DNA from 2 places in the Streptomyces sp. NBC_01012 genome. Region 1 is predicted to be linked to the other one. Evidence: predicted binding sites of a transcription regulator. Region 1 holds the regulator's gene; the other holds the start of a gene.
What was found. The regulator HrcA, encoded in region 1, represses chaperone genes, less so after heat shock. The targets are predictions, from matches to a motif close to TTNGCACTCNGNNNNNCNGAGTGCNAA.
Positions count from the first base shown of each region.

Region 2: groL (chaperonin GroEL) is a predicted target of HrcA. The motif match lies at 8,973-8,999, and genes of this name have one in related genera.

Region 1 is NZ_CP108688.1:5,392,589-5,404,341, forward strand. It holds gene hemW (radical SAM family heme chaperone HemW) at 1-663, shown strand, start outside; gene OG623_RS24120 (DUF3097 domain-containing protein) at 684-1,517, opposite strand; gene OG623_RS24125 (MBL fold metallo-hydrolase) at 1,590-2,312, opposite strand; gene hrcA (heat-inducible transcriptional repressor HrcA) at 2,477-3,493, shown strand; gene dnaJ (molecular chaperone DnaJ) at 3,494-4,633, shown strand; gene OG623_RS24140 (nitronate monooxygenase) at 4,766-5,839, shown strand; gene OG623_RS24145 (16S rRNA (uracil(1498)-N(3))-methyltransferase) at 5,836-6,579, shown strand; gene OG623_RS24150 (S41 family peptidase) at 6,668-9,901, shown strand; gene OG623_RS24155 (histidine triad nucleotide-binding protein) at 10,052-10,411, shown strand; gene OG623_RS24160 (ribonuclease Z) at 10,424-11,332, shown strand; gene OG623_RS24165 (adenosine deaminase) at 11,344-11,753, shown strand, end outside.
Region 2 is NZ_CP108688.1:3,353,596-3,365,348, reverse strand. It holds gene OG623_RS15035 (extracellular solute-binding protein) at 1-931, shown strand, start outside; gene OG623_RS15030 (DUF3263 domain-containing protein) at 954-1,274, shown strand; gene OG623_RS15025 (hypothetical protein) at 1,499-2,956, shown strand; gene otsB (trehalose-phosphatase) at 3,019-3,861, shown strand; gene OG623_RS15015 (trehalose-6-phosphate synthase) at 3,902-5,278, opposite strand; gene OG623_RS15010 (glucosyl-3-phosphoglycerate synthase) at 5,343-6,293, opposite strand; SAM riboswitch class I at 6,447-6,574, shown strand; gene thrC (threonine synthase) at 6,593-7,891, shown strand; gene OG623_RS15000 (MoaD/ThiS family protein) at 7,925-8,200, shown strand; gene OG623_RS14995 (cold-shock protein) at 8,616-8,822, shown strand; gene groL (chaperonin GroEL) at 9,125-10,747, shown strand; gene OG623_RS14985 (NADase-type glycan-binding domain-containing protein) at 10,896-11,753, opposite strand, start outside.

The sequences.
Region 1 (11,753 bases):
CACGTCAACCTCGACCTGATCTACGGAACCCCCGGCGAGTCCGACGACGACTGGCGGGCCACCCTCGACGCCGCGATCGGAGCGGGCCCCGACCATGTGTCGGCGTATGCGCTGATCGTCGAGGAGGGCACCCAGCTCGCCCGGCGCATCCGCCGGGGCGAGGTCCCGATGACGGACGACGACGTCCACGCCGACCGTTATCTGATCGCCGACGAGGCGATGGCGGCGGCGGGCTTCTCCTGGTACGAGGTCTCGAACTGGTCCCGCACCCCCGAGGGACGCTGTCTGCACAACGAGCTGTACTGGCGCGGGGCCGACTGGTGGGGCGCGGGACCCGGCGCCCACAGCCACGTCGGAGGAGTCCGCTGGTGGAACGTCAAGCACCCCGGGGCCTACGCGCAGGCACTGGCCGAGGGCCGCTCGCCCGGCGCCGGCCGTGAGGTGCTCGGCGACGAGGACCGCCGGGTCGAGCGCATCCTGCTGGAGTTGCGGCTCGTCGACGGCTGCCCGCTGTCGCTGCTCGCCCCCGCCGGGCTCGCGGCGGCCGGCCGCGCGGTGACGGACGGGCTGCTGGAGCCGGGACCGTACGGCGAGGGCCGCGCGGTCCTCACGCTGCGGGGGCGGCTGCTGGCCGACGCCGTGGTGCGTGACCTGGTGGACTGAGGGACCGGCTCCGCAGCCGGTCAGCGGCCCGGAGCGTCCAGGGGCACGGTCACATGGTCGATGAGATGCTCCACACACCCCAGCAGTTCCGGCTCCAGGTCCCGGTAGGAGCGGACCGTGGACAGGATCCGCTGCCAGGCCGCGCCCGTGTTCTCCGGCCAGCCGAGTGCACGGCACACGCCCGTTTTCCAGTCCTGCCCGCGCGGGACCACCGGCCACCCGGGGATGCCCACGGACGAGGGCTTCACGGCCTCCCAGACGTCGATGTACGGATGTCCCACCACCAGGACGTGCGCGTCGGTGACCTGCGCGGCGATCCGGGATTCCTTGGAGCCGGGCACCAGATGGTCGACGAGCACGCCGAGCCGGGCGTCAGGGCCCGGCGCGAACTCCCGCACGATCGCCGGGAGGTCGTCGACGCCCTCCAGGTACTCCACCACCACGCCCTCGACGCGCAGGTCGTCGCCCCAGACCCGCTCGACGAGCTCGGCGTCGTGCCGGCCCTCCACATAGATACGGCCGGCCCGCGCCACCCTGGCCCGCGCGCCCGGCACCGCCACCGAACCCGACGCGGTGCGCGTGGGCCGTGCGGGGCCGCCGGCCGAGGGGCGTACCAGGGTGACGACCTTGCCCTCCAGCAGGAAGCCGCGCGGCTCCATCGGGAAGACCCGGTGCTTGCCGAAGCGGTCCTCCAGCGTGACCGTCGGCCCCTGGGCCGTCTTCTCGCACCGGATCACCGCCCCGCAGAAGCCGCTGACGGCCTCCTCGACGACCAGATCGGGCTCGGCGGGGACCTCGGGGGCGGGAGCGGACTTCTTCCACGGCGGAGTCAGGTCCGGCTGGTAGCTGCGCATGGCACGACGATAAACGGACGCCCGTTCACGACACGCCGTTCATGGCACGGCGAAGCGAGCCGTGCACGCCGTTCACGACACGCCGAAGCGGGCCGCCAGCTGATCGCGCTGCGCCCGTACGAACGCCGCGTCCACCACCGCCCCGTGCCCCGGCACGTACAGCGCGTCCTCGCCGCCCAGTTCCAGCAGCCGGTCGAGCGCGGCGGGCCAGCGCGAGGGGACCGCGTCGCGTCCCGCCTGCGGCTCGCCGGACTCCTCGACCAGGTCGCCGCAGAGCATCACGACGGGGGAGCCCGGCACCAGGACCGCCAGGTCATGGCCGGTGTGGCCCGGCCCCACATTGGCCAGCAGCACCTGGAAGCCGCCGCCGAGATCGAGCGTCCACTCGCCGCTCACCTGGTGCCTCGGGACCACCAGGACGTCCGTGGCCGCCGTGGCGTCCGCCTCGCTCATGCCGTGCCGTACGGCGTCGGCGCGCAGCTCCTCGGCACCCCGCCCCAGCAGTTCCGCCGTGCCGACCGCCCCGTAGACCTCCGCCCCGGAGAAGGCGGCGGTGCCCAGCACATGGTCGAAGTGCGGATGGCTCAGTGCGATATGCGTCACCCTGCGGCCCAGCAGTGCCTCGGCCTGGGTGCGCAGTTCCGCTCCCTCCCGGAGCGTCGCACCGGTGTCGTAGAGCAGGACGCCGTCCGTCCCCGCGACCAGTGCGGCGGTCGCGTCCCAGCCGGGGAGGCGTCTGCGTCCCGTACCGTTGCCCAACCGCTCCCAGCCGAACTCTTCCCAAGAGGCGTCCATACGGCGACGCTATCGGCAACGACCTGCGTGTCCCGTGACGGGCGTGGCCGGTCGCCCTTGCCCCGGGCCCACCTCGCCCCCGTACACTGGCCGGGGGATCGCTGGCACTCGAACGCACAGAGTGCCAGGCAGACGCCGGAGGACCACAGCTGGAGGTGTGCGCGGTGCTCAGCGAACGCAGACTCGAAGTGCTGCGCGCCATCGTCCAGGACTATGTCGGCACGGAGGAGCCCGTCGGCTCCAAGGCGCTCACGGAGCGGCACAGCCTCGGGGTCTCCCCGGCGACTGTCCGTAACGACATGGCGGTGCTGGAGGACGAGGGCTTCATCGCCCAGCCGCACACGAGTGCGGGGCGTATTCCGACGGACAAGGGCTACCGGCTCTTCGTCGACAGGCTCGCGGGTGTGAAGCCCCTGTCGTCGCCGGAGCGCAAGGCCATTCAGAATTTCCTCGACGGCGCGGTCGACCTCGACGACGTCGTGGGCCGCACGGTCCGGCTGCTCGCGCAGCTGACCAGGCAGGTCGCCGTCGTGCAGTACCCCTCGCTGACCCGCTCGACGGTCCGGCACGTGGAGCTGCTGTCGCTTGCCCCGGCCCGGCTGATGCTCGTCCTCATCACGGACACGGGCCGGGTCGAACAGCGTATGATCGACTGCCCTGCACCGTTCGGAGACACCTCGCTGGCCGATCTGCGGGCCCGGCTGAACAGCCGGGTCGTCGGACGGCGCTTCGCGGACGTCCCGCGGCTGGTGCAGGATCTGCCGGAGTCCTTCGAGGCCGAGGACAGGGGAACCGTATCGACGGTGCTCTCCGTCCTCCTCGAAACTCTGGTCGAGGAGACGGAGGAGCGGCTGATCATCGGCGGCACCTCCAATCTCACCCGCTTCGGACACGACTTCCCTGTGATGATCCGGCCGGTGCTGGAGGCATTGGAGGAGCAGGTCGTGCTGCTGAAGCTGCTCGGTGAGGCAACGGATTCAGGCATGACCGTACGGATCGGGCACGAGAACGCCCACGAGGGGCTCAACTCCACGTCCGTCGTCGCGGTCGGCTACGGTTCGGGCGACGAGGCAGTCGCCAAACTCGGCGTGGTCGGACCGACCCGCATGGACTACCCCGGAACGATGGGAGCGGTACGCGCAGTGGCACGTTACGTCGGACAGATCCTGGCGGATTCGTAAGTGGCCACGGACTACTACGCCGTACTAGGCGTGCGCCGCGACGCATCTCAGGACGAGATCAAGAAGGCATTCCGTAGGCTCGCCCGCGAGCTCCACCCGGATGTCAACCCGGATCCGAAGACCCAGGAGCGGTTCAAGGAGATCAACGCCGCTTACGAGGTGCTGTCGGACCCGCAGAAGAAGCAGGTCTACGACCTCGGCGGTGACCCGCTGTCCGGCTCGGGCGGCGGCGGTGGCGCGGGAGGGTTCGGAGCCGGCAACTTCGGCAACTTCAGCGACATCATGGACGCGTTCTTCGGCAACGCCGCGCAGCGCGGGCCGCGTTCGCGCACCCGGCGCGGCCAGGACGCGATGATCCGGCTGGAGATCGACCTCAACGAGGCGGCCTTCGGCACGACCAAGGACATCCAGGTCGACACGGCGGTCGTCTGCACGACCTGCAGTGGCGAGGGCGCCGCACCCGGCACCTCCGCGCAGACCTGTGACATGTGCCGCGGCCGTGGCGAGGTCTCCCAGGTCACCCGGTCCTTCCTCGGCCAGGTCATGACCTCCCGGCCCTGCCCCCAGTGCCAGGGCTTCGGCACGGTCGTGCCGACCCCGTGCCCCGAGTGCGCCGGTGACGGCCGCATCCGCTCGCGGCGCACCCTCACCGTGAAGATCCCCGCAGGTGTCGACAACGGCACCCGGATCCAGCTCGCGGGCGAGGGCGAGGTCGGCCCCGGCGGCGGCCCCGCCGGGGATCTGTACGTCGAGATCCACGAGGTCTCGCACGCCGTGTTCCAGCGGCGCGGCGACGATCTGCACTGCACGGTGACCATCCCGATGACGGCTGCGGCGCTCGGCACCCAGGTGCCGCTGGAGACGCTCGACGGGATGGAGGAGATCGACATCAGGCCGGGCACCCAGTCCGGGCAGTCGGTCCCGCTGCACGGGCGCGGCATCACGCACCTGCGTGGCGGCGGGCGCGGCGATCTGATCGTGCACGTCGAGGTCATGACCCCGACGAAGATGGACCCCGAGCAGGAGCGCCTCCTGCGGGAGCTGTCCAAGCTGCGCGGTGAGGAGCGGCCCACGGGCCAGTTCCAGCCCGGGCAGCAGGGGCTCTTCTCCCGTCTGAAGGACGCCTTCAACGGCCGCTGAACCCTGTCACCGCACCGCCCGCCGGCCTCCGTACCGGCGGGCGGTGCGGTGCGTGCGGGGCGGTGCGGCGCCGCCCCGCAGGGTACGGAGGGCTGATTCGGCACGATTCGCGGGACGTGGCACGATGCCGTCATGTCCTTGGCGCTGACGGATCTCTGCCGCTACCCCATCGTGCAGGCCCCGATGGCGGGCGGTGCCTCGCGGCCGGAGCTGGCCGCCGCCGTCGCCGACGCCGGGGGGCTCGGATTCCTCGCCGCCGGTTACCGGACGGCGGAGGGGATGTACGAGGAGACCGAGCAGCTCCGGAGGATGACCAGAGGTCCCTTCGGCGTCAACCTCTTCATGCCGCAGCCGCTGCTCGCCGACACCGGCGCCGTGGAGGTCTACCGCCACCAACTGGCCGGTGAGGCCGCTTGGTACGAGACCCCGCTCGGCGAACCGGACACCGCGGGCGACGACGGCTACGAGGCCAAGGTCGCGATCCTGCTGGAGAATCCGGTGCCGGTGGTCTCCTTCACCTTCGGCTGCCCCACCCGCGAGACCCTCGACGCGTTCGCCGCGGCCGGCACGCTCACCCTCGTCACGGTCACCTCGGCCCAGGAGGCGCGGGACGCCGAGCGGGCGGGCGCAGGCGCGGTCTGTGTCCAGGGCACCGAGGCGGGCGGTCACCAGTCCACGCACCGCGACGACCCGGAGGGCGGTCTCACCGGCACCGGGCTGCTCGCGCTGCTCGCCGAGGTCCGCGAGGCCGTGCGGCTGCCGGTCGTCGCGGCCGGCGGTCTGATGCGCGGCTCCCAGATCACGGCTGTACTCGCGGCCGGGGCCGACGCCGCCCAGCTCGGTACGGCGTTCCTGCCGTGCCCCGAGTCGGGGGCGCACCCCCTGCACAAACAGGCCCTGACCGACCCGCTGTTCACGACCACGGCCCTGACCCGGGCCTTCTCCGGCCGCCCCGCGCGGGGGCTGGTCAACCGGTTCGTACGGGAGCACGGGGCGTACGCCCCCGCCGCCTACCCGCAGGTGCACCAGGTGACCAGCGGGCTGCGCAGGGCCGCCGCCAGGACCGGGGACGCCCAGGGCATGGCCCTGTGGGCGGGCCAGGGCCACCGGATGGCACGAGAGCTGCCCGCCGGGGAGCTCGTGGCCCTGCTCGCCGCCGAGATGGATGCCGCGCGTGCGGCCATGAGCGTGAGGAGTGACCGGTGACGGCACCGGTGTTCGTCGTCGAACAGCTGCCCGGCGGAACGGAGTTCGTGCTGGAAGGCCCCGAGGGACGGCACGCGGTGTCCGTGAAGCGGCTGAACCCCGGGGAGGACGTCGTCCTGACCGACGGGCGCGGCCGCTGGGCCGAAGGCGTCGTACGGGCGGCCGAGGGCAAGGACCGGCTCGTCGTCGGCCTGGGGCCGGTGCGCGAGGAAGCCGCGCCCGCCCCGTATGTCACGGTCGTCCAGGCGCTGCCCAAGGGCGACCGAGGAGAGCTCGCCGTGGAGACGATGACCGAGACGGGCGTCGACGCGATCGTGCCCTGGCAGGCCTCGCGCTGCATCACCCAGTGGAAGGGCGACCGCGGGCTCAAGTCCCTCGCCAAGTGGCGTGCCACCGCGCGCGAGGCGGGCAAGCAGTCGCGCCGGGTGCGGTTCCCCGAGGTGGCGGACGCCATGACGACCAAGCAGGTCGCAGCCCTGCTGGCCGGCGCGGACTTCGCGGGCGTCCTGCACGAGGACCGGGAGGTCCCCGGCGCCCCGCTCGCCACCGCCGAACTCCCCACCCGGGGAAGCATCGTGCTGGTCGTCGGACCCGAGGGCGGGGTGGCGCCGCAGGAGCTGGCCGCCTTCGCCGACGCGGGAGCGCCCGCCTACCGGCTCGGCCCCAGCGTGCTGCGCACCTCCACCGCCGGGACGGCCGCGGCGGCCCTGCTGATGGGACGCACCGGCCGCTGGGCGTAGCCCGATGCGGGTCCGCGGGCCACCCCTGCACGGCGGACTCCGGCCAACACAGCGCCAAGAAGCGGGTCCGCGGCTTAGGGTGATCGGTGTGACCCAGCCTTCCTACCTCCGGTATCCCCATGTCCAGGGCGACTTGATCGCCTTCACCGCCGAGGACGATGTCTGGCTGGCGCCGCTGGACGGCGGCAGAGCCTGGCGTGTGAGCGCGGACAACCGTCCTGTCACCCAGCCCCGGATATCTCCCGACGGAAGCCTCGTCGCCTGGACGTCCACCCGCGACGGGGCACCCGAAGTCCATGTCGCACCGGCCGACGGCGGCCCGGCCAGGCGGCTGACCCACTGGGGCGACGCGCGCACGTCCGTGCGCGGCTGGACCCCCGACGGCGACGTCCTGGTCGTCAGCAGCCAGGGACGCAGATCGCTGCGGCACACCTGGGCCCTGGCCGTCCCGGTCGACGGCGGCCCCGCCCGGACCCTGCCGTACGGACCGGTCGGCTCCCTCGCCCACGGTCCGGGAGGGCGGATGCTGCTGCTCTCGGCCTCCATGGGACGCGAGGCGGCCGCCTGGAAGCGCTACCGGGGCGGGACCGCGGGCAAGCTCTGGATCGCCGGGGCGGACGACGCCACCGGAGAGTTCACCCGGATCCACCCGGACCTCGACGGCAACCTCGAATGCCCGATGTGGGTCGGCGAGCGCATCGCCTTCCTCAGCGACCACGAGGGCGTCGGCGCGCCCTACTCCTCCCTGCCCGACGGCACGGACCTGCGCCGGCACTCCGGCCTCGACGGCTTCTACGCCCGGCACGCCACCACCGACGGCACCCGCATCGCCTACGCCGGCGGCGGTGAACTCCTGCTTCTGGACAGCCTGGAGAGCGACGCGCCCCGCCACCTCGACATCCGGCTCGGCGGCCAGCGCGCCGACCTCCAGCCCTACTCCGTGTCCGTCGGCTCCCACCCGTACACCGCGTCCCCCGACCGCACCGGCCGCGGCAGCGCGGTCGGGTCCCGCGGCGCCGTGCACTGGGTCACCCACCGTGAGGGACCGGCCCGTGCGCTGGCCGACGAACCCGGCGTACGGGCCAGGCTCCCGCACACCTTCCAGGCGAACGGCGAACAGTACGTCGTCTGGGTCACCGACGCCGAGGGCGACGACGCGCTGGAGTGTGCCCCCGCCACCGGCACCGCACCCGGCGCTGTGCCGCGCCGCCTCGCCGCCGGCCGGATCGGCCGGGTCCTGGACGTGGCCCCCGCCCCCGACGGCAGCCGATTCGCCGTCGCCGCCCACGACGGGCGGGTGCTGATCGTCGAGCGGGAGAGCGGCGAGGTGCACGAGGTGGACCGCAGCGAGGACGGTGATGTGTCCGGGCTCGTCTTCTCGCCCGACTCCTCCTGGCTCGCCTGGTCGCACCCAGGGCCGGAGCCGCTCAGCCAGCTCAGACTGGCCCACCTCGCGGACCTGTCGGTCACCGAGGCCACCCCGCTGAGGTTCCGGGACTTCGCCCCGGCCTTCACGGCCGACGGCAAGCATCTGGCCTTCCTCTCCGAGCGTGCCTTCGACCCGGTCTACGACGCGCATGTCTTCGACCTGGCGTTCGTCGGCTCCTGCCGGCCGCACCTGCTGACGCTCGCCGCCACCACTCCCTCCCCGTTCGGGCCGCAGCTCCACGGCCGCCCGGCCGAGAGGGAGAAGGGCGGCGGCGACGCCGACGACAACCCCACCGCGCTCCCCGTCACCCGCATCGACCTCGAAGGACTCGCCGACCGGATCGTGCCGCTGCCCGTCGAGGCCGCCCGCTACTCCGAGCTCCGGGCCGCCAGGGACGGGCTGCTGTGGCTGCGCCACCCGGTGACCGGGGTGCTCGGCACCGGCGTGGCCACACCCGGCGCCCGCACCCCGGGACCCGTCCTGGAGCGGTACGACCTGGAGAAGCTGCGCTGCGAGGAAGTCGCCCCCGACATCAGCGGGTTCGCGGTCAGCGGCGACCACAAGAAGCTGGTCCTGCAGAGCAACGGCGGGCTGCGGGTGATCCCCTCCGACAGCCGGGTGTCCGGGGACTCCGACGACGACGGCGACAACCACGTCACCGTCGACCTCTCCCGGGTACGCCGCACCCTCGACCCGGCCGCCGAATGGCGCCAGATGTACGACGAGGCCGGCCGCATCATGCGGGACAACTTCTGGCGTCCCGACATGGGCGGCGTCGACTGGGACGGAGTCCTGGAGCGCTACCGGCCGGTCCTGGAGCGGGTCGCCACCCACGACGACCTGATGGATCTGCTCTGGGAGGTGCAGGGCGAACTCGGCACCTCCCACGCCTATGTGACCCCGCCAGGCGGCCAGGGTGACGACGCCGCCGGCCAGGGACTGCTCGGCGCCGACCTCTCCCGGGCCGGGGACGGGACCTGGCGCATCGACCGGATCCTCCCCTCGGAGACCTCCGACCCCGAGGCCTGGGCCCCGCTCGCCGCACCGGGCGTCGCCGTGCGCACCGGGGACGTGATCCTGGCGGTCGACGGCCACCGCGTCGACACCCTCACGGGGCCTGCCCCGCTGCTCGCCGGGGCGGCGGGGAAACCCGTCGAGCTGACCGTGTCCCCGGCCGACGGCGGTGCGCCCCGCCATGTCGTGGTCGTGCCCATCGCCGACGAGGAGGCGCTGCGCTACCACGCCTGGGTCGCCGACCGGCGCGCGTACGTACGCGAGCGGTCGGGCGGCCGGCTCGGCTACCTCCATGTCCCCGACATGGTCGGCTCGGGATGGGCCCAGATCCACCGGGACCTGCGTACCGAGGTGGCCCGCGAGGGACTCGTCGTGGACGTACGGGAGAACCGCGGCGGTCACACCTCGCAGCTGGTGGTCGAGAAGCTGGCCCGCCGCATCGTCGGCTGGGACCTGCCGCGCGGCATGCGGCCCACCAGCTACCCGGGCGACGCACCGCGCGGACCGGTCGTGGCGGTCGCCAACGAGTACTCCGGCTCGGACGGCGACATCGTGAACGCCGCCATCAAGGCGCTGGGCATCGGCCCGGTGGTCGGCACCCGCACGTGGGGCGGTGTCGTGGGCATCGACAACCGCTACCAGCTGGTCGACGGCACGCGGGTCACCCAGCCGAAGTACGCCTTCTGGCTGGAGGGGTACGGCTGGGGCGTCGAGAACCACGGCGTCGACCCGGACGTCGAGGTCGTGATGACCCCGCAGGATCATGTGGCGGGGAGGGACCCGCAGTTGGACGAGGCGATCCGGATCGCGCTCGACTCACTGGCACGGACCCCGGCGAAGACGGCCCCGCCACTGCCGTCGGCGGACACGGAGGCGTAGCGGGGCGATGCATGCGGTGCGGGGTGGCGCGGGGCTGCCCCGCGCCACCCCGTCGGCCTCGGACCGCCGCAGGGCCGAGTCGGCCCCTCTCCCGCCGAGGTGCCCCGATAGGCTGCCCCGTGACCGACCACCACGACCCGGGAGCACTCCATGGCGGGAGAGCCGCAGACCGACTGCCTGTTCTGCAAGATCGTCACGGGGGACATCCCGGCGACCATCGTCCGCGAGAGCGCGACGACCGTCGCCTTCCGCGACATAAACCCCCAGGCCCCGACGCACGTCCTGGTCATCCCCAAGGCGCACTACCCGGACGCCGCCTCGCTCGCCGCGGCCGAGCCGGACATCGCGGCCGACGTGCTGCGTGAGGCAGGCCTCGTCGCCGCCGACGAGAAGATCACCGACAGCGGCTACCGCATCGTCCTCAACACCGGCGCCGGCGCCGGCCAGACCGTGTTCCACGCGCACGCCCACGTCCTGGGCGGTCGCGGAATGCAGTGGCCCCCCGGTTAGGGACGCCCCCTCATGTCCGTAAGGGAACTGGTGGTGCTCGGCACCGCGAGCCAGGTGCCGACCCGGCACCGCAACCACAACGGCTATCTGCTGCGCTGGGACGGCGAAGGCATCCTCTTCGACCCGGGTGAGGGGACCCAGCGCCAGATGCTGCGCGCCGGGGTCGCCGCGCACGACATCAACCGGATCTGCGTCACCCACTTCCACGGTGACCACTCGCTCGGCCTGGCAGGGGTGATCCAGCGGATCAACCTCGACCAGGTCCCGCACCCCGTCACCGCCCACTTCCCGGCGAGCGGACAGCGCTTCTTCGACCGGCTGCGGTACGCGACCGCCTACCGTGAGTCCGTCGAGCTGACCGAGGCCCCGGTCGCCGCCGACGGCGTACTCGCCACCACCGGCGCGTACACCATCGACAGCCACCGGCTGTCGCACCCGGTGGAGTCCTACGGCTACCGCCTCACCGAGCCCGACCGGCTGCGCATGCTGCCCGAGAAGCTCGCCGAGCACGGCATCCGGGGGCCGGACGTCGGACGGATCCAGCGGGACGGCGTCCTGCGGGGCGTCCCGCTCGACGAGGTGTCCACGACCCGCCGCGGACAGCGCTTCGCGTTCATCATGGACACCCGGCTCTGCGACGGCGTGTCCGCGCTCGCCGAAGGATGCGACATGCTGGTCATCGAGTCGACGTTCCTCGACGAGGACAGCCGGCTCGCCGCCGACCACGGTCACCTCACGGCCGGCCAGGCGGCCCGGGTGGCGCAGGAGTCCGGCGTACGGCACCTCGTGCTGACGCACTTCTCCCAGCGCTACACCGACCCCGACGTCTTCGAGCACCAGGCCAGGGCAGCCGGCTTCGAAGGCGAACTGACCATCGCCCAGGACCTGATCAGGGTCCCGGTACCCACCCGCCACACGTGAACGAGAACCCCGTGCACCTCCCCAAAGCCGAACTCCACCTCCACATCGAAGGGACGCTCGAACCCGAGCTGGCCTTCGCGCTCGCCGCACGCAACGGCGTCGAACTGCCCTACGCGGACACCGAAGAGCTCCGTAAGGCCTACCTCTTCGACGATCTGCAGAGTTTCCTCGACCTCTACTACGCGCTCATGGCGGTCCTGCGCACCGAGGAGGACTTCGCCGAACTGGCCGACGCCTACCTCGCCCGCGCCGCGGCCCAGGGCGTCCGGCACGCCGAGATCTTCTTCGACCCGCAGGCCCACACCGACCGCGGCGTCCCGATCGGCACCGTCATCGAGGGGCTGGGCAGGGCGCTGGACCGCAGCGAGGAGAAGCACGGCATCTCCACCCAGCTGATCATGTGCTTCCTGCGGGACAAGTC
Region 2 (11,753 bases), 2.0 Mb from region 1:
CCCCGCCGACGACATGGTCGCCATCCGCACGGGGTCCAACTTCCTGCCCTCGCTCACCGACGCGGGTGAGGTCGACGGCACCGTGTACGGCCTGCCGTTCGTGGCCAGCACCCGGCTCCTCTTCTACAACAAGGGCCTGTTCGCCAAGGCGGGTCTCGGGGCCCCGCAGACCTGGGACGACATCAGGAGCGACGCCGCCGCGCTCAAGCAGGGCGGTGTGACCTATCCCTTCGCCCTGCCGCTCGGCCAGGAGGAGTCCCAGGCCGAAACCCTGATGTGGCTGCTCAGCGGGGGCGGCGGCTACACGGACGACGTAGGCAACTACGACATCGACTCGGCGGCCAACACGGCGACCCTCAACTGGCTGAAGAACGACCTCGTCGGCAAGGGCCTCACCGGCCCCGTCGCCCCCGGCAAGCTCGACCGGGCGAAGGCCTTCGACGCGTTCACCAAGGGCGATGTGGGCATGCTCAACGGCCACCCGACGCTGATGCAGGACGCGGAGAAGAAGGGCATCGAGGTCGGCATGGTCCCGCTGCCCGGGGTCGACGGGCCGACCGAGGGCTCGATGGGCGTGGCCGACTGGATGATGGGCTTCAAGCAGAACGGCCACCGCGCCGAGATCGGCACGTTCCTCGACTTCGCCTACACGGACGAGAACGTGCTGTCCTTCGCCGATCAGTACGACCTGCTGCCCGTGACCACCAGTGCGTCCACCGCGATGGAGACCGACGACAAGCACAAGTCGCTCCGCCCGTTCCTGTCGGCCCTGCCGAACTCGCAGCTGTACCCGTTCGGCAAGACGTCCTGGGCGCAGGCCAGCGAGACCATCAAGGAGAAGATCGGCTCCGCGGTCGAGCCCGGTGGCAGCCCGGAGAGTGTGCTCGGGGAGATCGCGACCGAGGCACGGCAGGCGGAGAGCGCGAGCTAGGCAGCTGGGTAGGTTGGTTCATATGACCGCTGGTCCTCCTGATTCCCCCGACTCCGACTCCCCTGACCCCGGCTCCCCCGACCCCGACTGCCCCGGCTCCGGATCCTCCGACTCCGCGGCCCCGCTCTCCGCCCAGGAGCGCGCGGTGCTGGCCGTGGAGCGGCGGTCCTGGCCGGGCCCCGGGGCGAAGGAGCGGGCGATCAGGGAGGAGCTGGGCATCTCGCCGGTCCGCTACTACCAGTTGCTCAACGCGCTCCTTGACGACCGCCGTGCGCTGGAGGCGGATCCGGTGACGGTGAACCGCCTGCGACGGGTCAGGGACGCGAGACGCGGGCGCCGCTGAGGCGCCAGGGGCCGGGCCACGACAGGCGCGTTCCGTGCCACCCGCAGAGTTTTCCTGCCGCACCCCTTCCGTTGGCCCGGCCTGGCTACTCTCCCCTCTCCCGGTCCGCCGCAGGAACGGTCCGTCGCAGGAGAGGCACGTCCATGAGCACCCCGGTCCCTCACCCCCCGGCACAGCGGTCCGCCCCGATGCCGGTCCGGCAGCGTCGGACGGGGAGCCGGGCGGTGGGTGCCTCCGTACGGCCGACGGAGCACGCCCTCCTGGAGATGCAGTCCCGCGCGGGCAACCGGGCGGCGACCGCGGCGGTACAGCGGGCCCGGGGCCCCGAGGGAGCCAAGGGGAAGAAGAACTACCGCGACCGGATCGCTGGCCTCATCGACAGGTTCAAGAAGAACCTCGAACCCATCGACACCTTCGTCAAGGGCTTCCAGACCCCCACCAACGCGGGCCTCACCCAGCAGGCCGCAGCCGCGGCCGACGAGGGGCTCAAGAACAGCGCCGCGATCTCGGGAGTCTCCGCCGCGTCGGGCAACCTCCTCACGGAGAGCGCCGGCGCCCTGGCCAGCGGCATGGACGCGTACAAGAACCTGCTGGGCGCCAGGAAGCAGAAGACCGGGGCCGGCCACCACGTCGCGAACAAGAAGGCCAAGACCAAGGGGACCGACGCGGTCGTCAGCGCGGCCGGTTCGGGAAGCTACAGCGCCGGCATCGCCAAGGAGGCGACCAAGGTCCAGAAGGCGGCGGACGCCGCGGTGTCCGCCGAGGCGAGCGGCATCGCCAGCGCCTCCATCGGCGCGATCAAGGCGACCAGGTCCGCCTTCCGCATCGGGGGCGCGGCCCGCAAGTACAAGCAGGTCAAGGCGCTGGGGGATCCCCATCTCGTCCACGAGGCCTCGCTGGCCAGGCTGGACGAGTCGCGGGTGCAGGCCAACTGGGCAGCGGCGGAGGCCTACGTCGCACTGGACGCGTACTGGAGGCCCGAGGATCAGGGCGGCGGCCTCGAAGCCGTCTCCGAGGCTGTCGACGCCGCCCAGGAGGCGATGGACGAGGCCCGTGAAGCCGCCGAGAGCCTCCAGCGCGCCGAGAAGGACGTGGAGAAGCTGAGCACGGCGCAGGGGTACGCCAAGAAGAAGCAGCTCACCAAGATCGGCAAGGAGGCGGTCAGCGGCGGCGGCGAGTCCACCAAGGCCGCGGCCGGCATCGTGACGGCGGTCGCGGCGGGAACGGGCCTGCTGGCGAGCAACCCGGTCGGATGGGGCCTCGCCGGGGCCGGGGCCGGTCTCGTCTTCGGCGTCACCATGTACAAGGCACTCCGCGCCGCCACGAAGCGCTACGAGGAGGTCCGCCACCCGGAGCGCTGGGCGCCGGCGGGCGAGACCCCGGCGGAGGCGTCCCGCACGGACTCGCTGGCGCATGCCCTGAAGTTCTGGAAGAAGGTGTCGAAGGGCGAGCGCCAGGCCATGGCACGCGAGATCTACGCGCTGGCGGCGGGCCCCGCCATCGCCGGGAGCGACGGCACGACGGACGAGATGCGGGAGTCCGCCAGGGCCCTGCTCATCGCACTCAAAGCCGGCCCCGCCAAGCACAAGCTGGAGCCCGAGGCATGGGTCGAGACCCTCAACGACCCGGCGAAGAGCTCCGGTTGGATCCAGGAGATAGCGGAGCAGCTGGCTTCGGGGTGACAGCCGGGGAACGCGCGCGGCGCGGACCGCACCGCCCGCCCGGTCACCGCTACGCTCGGGCCATGGGTAACCCGGCACACCCCATCCCGACCCCGTCCACCCAGGCCGGCCGCGAAGGCCTCGCCGCACTCCTCGCCCGTCCCGCCCGCGCGGTCGTCGCGCTGGACTTCGACGGCACGCTCGCCGACATCGTCCCGGACCCGGAGCAGTCCCGGGCGCACCCCTCGGTGGTCCCGGCCCTCTCCGCGCTCGCCCCCCAGGTCGCCGCAGTCGCCGTGATCACGGGCCGCCCGGCCGGCACCGCCGTGCGCTACGGCGGCTTCGCCGGAGCGCCGGGCCTCGACCATCTCGTCGTACTCGGTCACTACGGCGCCGAACGCTGGGACGCCTCGACCGCCACCGTCCACGCCCCGCCGCCCGACCCGGGGGTCGAGGCCGCCCTGGCGGAGCTCCCGGCCGTACTGGAGGGGGCCGGCGCCGGCGACGGCGCCTGGATCGAGGAGAAGGGCCGCGCGGTCGCGGTGCACACCCGCCGCGCCGCCGACCCGGAGGCGGCCTTCGAGTCGCTGCGCGCCCCCCTGGACAGCCTGGCCGCGCGGCACGGCCTGATCGTCGAACCGGGCCGCCTCGTCCTCGAGTTGCGCCCGCCGGGCATGGACAAGGGTGTGGCGCTCGAGGAGTACGTGAAGGAGACCGGCGCGGAGACGGTGCTGTACGCCGGCGACGACCTCGGTGACCTGGCCGCGTACGCCGCCGTGGAGAAGCTCCGCGCCGACGGGACCGCGGGACTGCTGGTGTGCAGCGGCACCGGGGTCCCCGAACTCGCCGACCGCGCCGACCTGTTGCTCCCGGACCCGGCAGCGGTGGCGGGCCTCCTTCACGCCGTCGCCCGGCAGCTCACCTAGGGCGCCCGGGGCCCCAGGGGCGCCTGAGGTCAGACACACCCTAGGCGCGCAACGCGTCCAGCTGGTCCAGGAACCACTGCTGCGGCGGCAGCGCCGTCGCGGCGGTGGCCAGGCGCTTCGAGCGGGCGCCCCGCTCGTCGGGGTCCATCGTGAGCGCCTCGTGCAGCGCGGCGGCCGTCGCCGACACGTCGTACGGGTTGATCACGAGCGAGTCCTCGCCCAGCTCCTCGTACGCCCCGGCCTCGCGGGAGAGCACCAGCGCGCAGCCGTGGTCCGAGACGACCGGGACCTCCTTGGCGACCAGGTTCATGCCGTCGCGGATCGGGTTGACCAGGGCCACGTCCGCCAGCCGGTACGCCGCCAGGGAGCGGGCGAAGTCGTCGTCGACATGGAGCAGGACGGGCGTCCAGCCCTCGGTGCCGTACTCCGCGTTGACCGCGTCGGCGACCCGCTGGACCTCCGCCGTGTAGTGGCGGTAGACCGCGAGGTCCTGCCGGGAGGGGTAGGCGAAGGCGATGTGCACCACACGCCCGCGCCACTCGGGGCGCTCGTCCAGCAGCGCGCGGTAGGCGTGCAGTCCGCGGACGATGTTCTTCGAGAGCTCCGTGCGGTCCACGCGCACGATCGTGCGCCGGTCCGCACCCACCTGCTCCCGCAGGATCTCCATGCGCTCGTCCACGTCCGCCTCGTGGGAGCGGCGGCGCAGGAAGTCCGCGTCGGCGCCGAGCCCGTGCACCCCGATCCGGGTGCGGCCGGTGCCGCCGATGATCTCCGTGCAGCAGCTGATGAAGGCGTCCGCCCAGCGGCGGGTCAGGAACGCGGCGCGGTCGGCGCCCAGGATGCCGTTGAGGAGCTGCTCGCCGATGTCGTCGGGCAGCAGCCGGAAGTAGTCGACGGGCGCCCAGGGGGTGTGCGAGAAGTGGCCGATCCGCAGGTCGGGGCGGAGCTCGCGGAGCATGCCGGGGACCAGCGAGAGGTGGTAGTCCTGCACCAGGACCGAGGCGCCGTCGCCGGCTTCCTCGGCGAGCGCGTCGGCGAAGGCGCGGTTGTACGTCTCGAAGGACGCCCACTGCCGGCGGAACTCCGCGTCGAAGACGGGCTCCACCGGCGTCTCGTAGATCATGTGGTGGACGAACCAGAGCACCGAGTTCGCGATGCCGTTGTACGCGTCGGCATGGACCCCGGCGTCGATGTCGAGCATCCGGACACCCGGCTCGGACACACCGCGCCTGACCGCCTCGCGGTCGCCTTCGCCGAGGGCCGCGCAGACCCACAGCTTGTCGTCGACCGCGCTCAGACCGGACACGAGCCCGCCGCCGCCCCGCTTCGAGTGGAGCGTGCCGTCCTCCCGACGTGCGTACGACACCGGGCCGCGGTTGGACGCGACGAGGACCTGGGCAGCGTGCTCGGAGACCATGTACCCGAACCTAGCCCGTCGGGGAAGCCGCCAAACGTGAAGCCGGTCCCTCCAGCGGAAGCCACTACGCCGCGTGGCGGGAGGCGTACTCGGCGATCTCCCGCATCGGCGGCCTCTCCTCGGTGTCCACCGCATGGGTGCGCGGGACGAATCCGTCCGGGCCCCGCTCGAACTGGGTGAGCTCGGGGCGCACCAGGGGGCCCCGGGAGAGCCGCAGCTGCGCCGTGCGGTAGATCGCGGCTGCCATCCGGCCGAGCGCCTGGCCGTCCTGGTGGCGGTGTCTGCGTACGCCGACGTCGACCTGGGCCAGTGCGTCCAGGCCGGCCGTGTGCAGCGCGTCGACGAGCAGGCCCAGCTCCACTCCGTAACCGACAGGGAAGGGGAGCTGCTCCAGCAGGGAGCGCCGTACCGCGTACTCACCGCCCAGCGGCTGGACGAAACCGGCCAGGCGCGGCCAGTGCAGATTGAGCAGCGGGCGGGCCACCAGCTCGGTCACCCGGCCGCCCTGGCCTGCGGCTTCACCGAGCGGGCGGTCGTACATCGCCTTGACGAAGTCCACCGAGGGGTCGGTCAGCAGCGGGCCGATGATCCCGGAGACGAAGTCCGCCGAGAAGTCCTTGAGGTCCGCGTCGACGAAGCAGACGATGTCCCCGCCGGTCACCAACAGTGACCGCCACAGCACCTCGCCCTTGCCGGGGAGCGCGGGGATCCGGGGGAGTACGGCGTCACGGTGCACGACGTGGGCGCCGGCCCGCCGCGCCTCGTCGGACGTGGCGTCGGTGGATCCCGAATCGATCACCACCAGTTCGTCCACGAGCTGGACCTTCTCCATCAGCTCGCGCCGGATCTCCGTGACGATCGCGCCGACCGTCGCCTCCTCGTTCAGCGCGGGCAGGACGACGCTGACGCGCGAGCGGTGCGGATCCCTCGCCCGCGCGGCTGTGAGCAGGCCGAGCGGGCGGTCGGCGGCTGACCAGGAACGCCTGGTCAGCCAGCGTTCCACCTCTTCCAGCACGGTCGGTACTCCCTGTATGTGATCCATCTCGCGGTTCGGACGACTACCTCAACCGTCCGCTGCTTCGGTTACAGTCTTGAACAACGCGGATGACCCTCGCATGTCGGGGTCGGTCCGCGAATAAACGCCCGGATCCATGGTCCGGTGCCACAGCGCTCATCCAGAGGGACAGAGGGAACGGCCCGTCGAAGTCCCGGCAACCCTCCTGCCGACCGCGAGGTCACGGTGGGGAAGGTGCCAATTCCGTCTTGTGGCGAAATACGTCGCAGGGAAGATGAGGAGAAAGGGCCTCCGCCATCATGGCTGTGCAGACAGTTGCAGCGAACACCAATTCCTCCGCAGTGGACCTCGGTCCCGCCGCGGCGCTTTCCTGCCGCGAATGCGGCGAACGTTTCGAGCTCGGTCCCATTTTCGCGTGCGTGTCCTGTTTCGGGCCGCTCGAAGTGGCGTACGACCTGCCGAGCGGCTCCCCGGAAGAGCTGAAGAAGCGCATCGCCGATGGACCGGACAACATCTGGCGCTATGCGCCGCTGCTGCCGGTCCCCTCCGATGTCGCGGACAAGCCCAACATCAACCCCGGCTTCACGAAGCTGGTCAAGGCCGACAACCTCGCCCGTGAGCTGGGCGTCACCGGCGGTCTGTACGTCAAGGACGACTCCGGCAACCCGACGCACTCCTTCAAGGACCGTGTCGTCGCCATCGCCGTCGAGGCCGCCCGCGCCTTCGGGTTCACCACCCTGTCCTGCTCGTCCACCGGCAACCTCGCCGGTGCGGTGGGCGCCGCCGCCGCACGCGCCGGCTTCCGCTCCTGCGTGTTCATCCCGCACGACCTGGAGCAGGGCAAGGTCGTCATGGCCGCGGTGTACGGCGGCGAACTGGTCGGCATCGAGGGCAACTACGACGACGTCAACCGCTTCTGCTCGGAGCTCATCGGCGACCCGCTCGGCGAGGGCTGGGGCTTCGTCAACGTCAACCTCCGCCCGTACTACGGCGAGGGTTCCAAGACCCTGGCGTACGAGATCTGCGAGCAGCTCGGCTGGCGGCTGCCCGACCAGATCGTCATCCCGATCGCGTCCGGCTCGCAGCTCACGAAGATCGACAAGGGTCTGCGGGAGCTGATCGAGCTCGGGCTCGTCGAGGACAAGCCGTACAAGATCTTCGGCGCCCAGGCCGAGGGCTGCTCGCCGGTGTCCACCGCCTTCAAGGCCGGCCACGACGTCGTGCGCCCGCAGAAGCCGGACACCATCGCCAAGTCCCTGGCGATCGGCAACCCGGCCGACGGCCCGTACGTCCTGGACATCGCGCGCCGCACAGGCGGTGCGGTGGAGGACGTGAACGACGAGCAGGTCGTCGACGCGATCAAGCTGCTGGCCCGCACCGAGGGCATCTTCGCGGAGACCGCGGGCGGTGTGACGGTCGGTGTGACGAAGAAGCTGATCGACGCCGGTCTGCTCGACCCGGCCCTCACCACCGTCGTCCTGAACACCGGCGACGGTCTGAAGACGCTCGACGCGGTCGCCCCGACGACCGGCCTGTCGGCGACGATCCGGCCCAGCCTGGACGCGTTCCGCGACGCGGGCCTCGCCGCCGCCGGCTGACCCGACCACCCGAGACCCGAGGAAGGCACCCCTATGAGCGTCAAGGTCCGTATCCCCACCATTCTCCGCACCTACACGGGCGGTCAGGCCGAGGTCCCGGCCGAGGGCGCGACCCTCTCCGAGGTCCTGGCGTCCCTGGAGCAGAACCACCCGGGCATCGGCGGCCGTGTCCTGGACGACGAGGGCAAGCTGCGCCGCTTCGTGAACGTGTACGTCAACGACGACGACGTGCGCTTCGAGGGCGGCCTGGACGCGGCCACGCCGGACGGCGCGGGCGTCTCGATCATCCCGGCCGTCGCCGGAGGCTGACCGACCGCACAGCGTGAGCAGAATGGCCCCGTCCGCGAGAGAAGCGGAGGGGGCCATTCTGCATGGTTGAGCGCGGTACAGTTGGGGAAGTCCCCGCCGCCGCGCATGCCAGCCGCATATGAGAATGCGCCCGGCCGCGACAAGAAGCAGCCAAAGTAAGTGAACCCCTTGCGGCATAAGTGGCCTTTGTCGGGCCCGACTTGCCCGGGAATCCTGTGAATCCGCCCCATGCGTGCGATCGCCTGTGCCCAGAATTCTCGTCCGATTGACCTGTTGCAGAGGGCAGTTGGGCAGATACATTCGGCCGCGGTCGACGCGTTCCGGCGCACGCCACCCTCTCCTTTCGGAGGGTGAGTTCTGACCCGGGCCCGCGAAGTGCGGGCTCGTGCAAGGGCCAGTAATAGGGGAGTTGGGCATGGCTCAGGGCACCGTCAAGTGGTTCAACGCGGAGAAGGGGTACGGCTTCATCGCGGTCGACGGTGGTGCGGATGTTTTCGTCCACTACAGTGCGATCCAGATGGACGGGTACCGCACCCTCGAAGAGGGTCAGCGAGTTGAATTCGAGATCTCGCAGGGCCAGAAGGGGCCGCAGGCGGACATGGTCAAGCTCGCCGTCGGCTGAGCTCGGCGCGGTCGGCCAACGACACTCACACACGCGGGGCCCGTACCTCCCACCGGGGTACGGGCCTCACGTGCGTCCACCCGTCGCCCGGGAGCCGCTCCTTCTCCGAAGGAGCTTGCACTCTCCGGGGTCGAGTGCTAATCATTGGCGTTAGCACTCTCCAAGTGAGAGTGACAGAACTTGGATCGGGCCGGTGAGGCCCGCAGGCCCGGTGGGGCAAGGAACCACCGAGTCGCTGGCCGTCCGTCGCGGGCGCCTCCCGGTCCGGAGAAATCCACCCCTGTCCGGGAGGACCACTTCACATGGCCAAGATCATCGCGTTCGACGAGGAGGCACGGCGCGGTCTCGAGCGCGGGATGAACCAGCTCGCCGACGCCGTCAAGGTCACCCTCGGCCCCAAGGGCCGTAACGTCGTCCTCGAGAAGAAGTGGGGCGCGCCCACGATCACCAACGATGGTGTTTCCATCGCCAAGGAGATCGAGCTCGAGGACCCGTACGAGAAGATCGGTGCGGAGCTGGTCAAGGAGGTCGCCAAGAAGACGGACGACGTCGCCGGCGACGGTACGACCACCGCAACCGTTCTCGCGCAGGCGCTCGTCCGCGAGGGCCTGCGCAACGTCGCCGCGGGTGCCAACCCGATGGCTCTGAAGCGTGGCATCGAGAAGGCCGTCGAGGCCGTCTCCGCCGCTCTGCTGGAGCAGGCGAAGGACGTGGAGACCAAGGAGCAGATCGCTTCGACGGCCTCCATCTCCGCTGCTGACACCGAGATCGGCGCCAAGATCGCCGAGGCTATGGACAAGGTCGGCAAGGAAGGCGTCATCACCGTCGAGGAGTCCCAGACCTTCGGTCTGGAGCTTGAGCTCACCGAGGGTATGCGCTTCGACAAGGGCTACATCTCGGCGTACTTCGCCACCGACATGGAGCGTATGGAGGCGTCGTTCGACGACCCGTACATCCTGATCGTCAACTCCAAGATCAGCAACGTGAAGGACCTCCTTCCGCTGCTCGAGAAGGTCATGCAGTCGGGCAAGGCCCTGCTGATCATCGCGGAGGACGTCGAGGGCGAGGCGCTGTCGACGCTGGTCGTCAACAAGATCCGTGGCACCTTCAAGTCCGTCGCCGTGAAGGCCCCGGGCTTCGGTGACCGCCGCAAGGCCATGCTCGGCGACATCGCCATCCTCACCGGTGGCACCGTCATCTCCGAGGAGGTCGGTCTCAAGCTGGAGAACGCCGGCCTGGACCTGCTCGGCACCGCACGCAAGGTCGTCATCACCAAGGACGAGACGACCATCGTCGACGGCGGCGGCGACAGCGACCAGGTTCAGGGTCGCGTCAAGCAGATCCGCGCCGAGATCGAGAACTCCGACTCGGACTACGACCGCGAGAAGCTCCAGGAGCGCCTCGCGAAGCTGGCCGGCGGCGTGGCCGTCATCAAGGCCGGCGCCGCCACCGAGGTGGAGCTCAAGGAGCGCAAGCACCGCATCGAGGACGCGGTGCGCAACGCCAAGGCCGCCGTCGAGGAGGGCATCGTCGCCGGTGGTGGCGTGGCTCTGCTCCAGGCCTCGGCCGTCTTCGAGAAGCTCGACCTGACCGGCGACGAGGCCACGGGCGCCAACGCCGTGAAGCTCGCGCTGGAGGCCCCGCTCAAGCAGATCGCCGTCAACGGTGGTCTCGAGGGTGGCGTCATCGTCGAGAAGGTGCGCAACCTGCCGATCGGTCACGGCCTCAACGCCGCGTCCGGCGAGTACGTCGACATGATCGCCGAGGGCATCATCGACCCGGCGAAGGTCACGCGCTCCGCCCTGCAGAACGCGTCGTCCATCGCCGCGCTCTTCCTCACCACCGAGGCCGTCATCGCCGACAAGCCGGAGAAGGCCGCTGCGGCCGCTCCGGGCGGCATGCCGGGCGGTGACATGGACTTCTGATCCTCGGATCAGGAACTCCAGGCGGTATCCGTAGTACCCGCAGTATCCGTACGACGCCGGCCCCCGGGATTCGTCCCGGGGGCCGCCGTCGTCGTGTCTCAGAGGTGCGGGAGGTGCAGGAGGCCAAGAGGCCAGGAGGGGCGCGGGGTCAGGAGTCCGAGTTCGCCGGGCCGAAGAACTCGATCTCGGCGATGGCCACCTGCTTCTTGTCGGCCACGATGTAGGACGACTCGACGGTGAACCGCACCTTCACCGCGTCACGGAAGCGGAAGTTGCGCTTCTGCTCGCCCGATCCCTGGTCCAGGGTGAGTTCGCGCTCCGTCTTCTTTCCGTCCTTCGTCGTCACCGTCGCCTTGATGCGCTGCGGAAGGTTGGCTTCGTCGAGATCGTCGGGGCGGATGGACACACCCGGCGTGATGACCACGTTCAGCAGACGGGTCGGCCGGTCGAACTCCGCCTCGATCCACTCGCCCTTGCCCTCGGACGTGACCCCGGGGCCCCACCAGGTGTTGTTCAGCTTGTCGAAGGCGAGCTGCGGCTTGTGGCCGGTGTAGGAGCGGGACGCCGTCTTCTTGCTGGGTGCGACCGGCGCGCGCTTGGCGAAGTGGTCCTGGGTGGCATGGACACCGTCGGGGATGTACACCACGCCGAGAATGGCGAGGGTGGCCACGACGGCCGCGGTGATCCAGGTGCCGATGCGGTCGAACGCGCGCCGGATGCGGGGCCGGTCGCCCGCCCACGGGATCTCGCGCCGGCGGGAGCCGGTGAGACGGCGCCACCAGGGGCGGGGGGCCGCCGGGCGTTCGTCGTTGTCGGCCAGCGGCATCGCGCAGCGGACGCAGAAGTGCCGGTCGGGGCGGTTGGGGGTGGAGCACCAGGAGCAGGGCGGGCCGTTCCCGGTGTCCTGCTGCGGGCCGGGGACGCGTACCTGCGGCCGGTCGGTGTCCGGGCGTCCGGGCAGGACCGGGGCGGCGGCCGGGGGCGGCGAGTCATGGGCCGGCTCGGG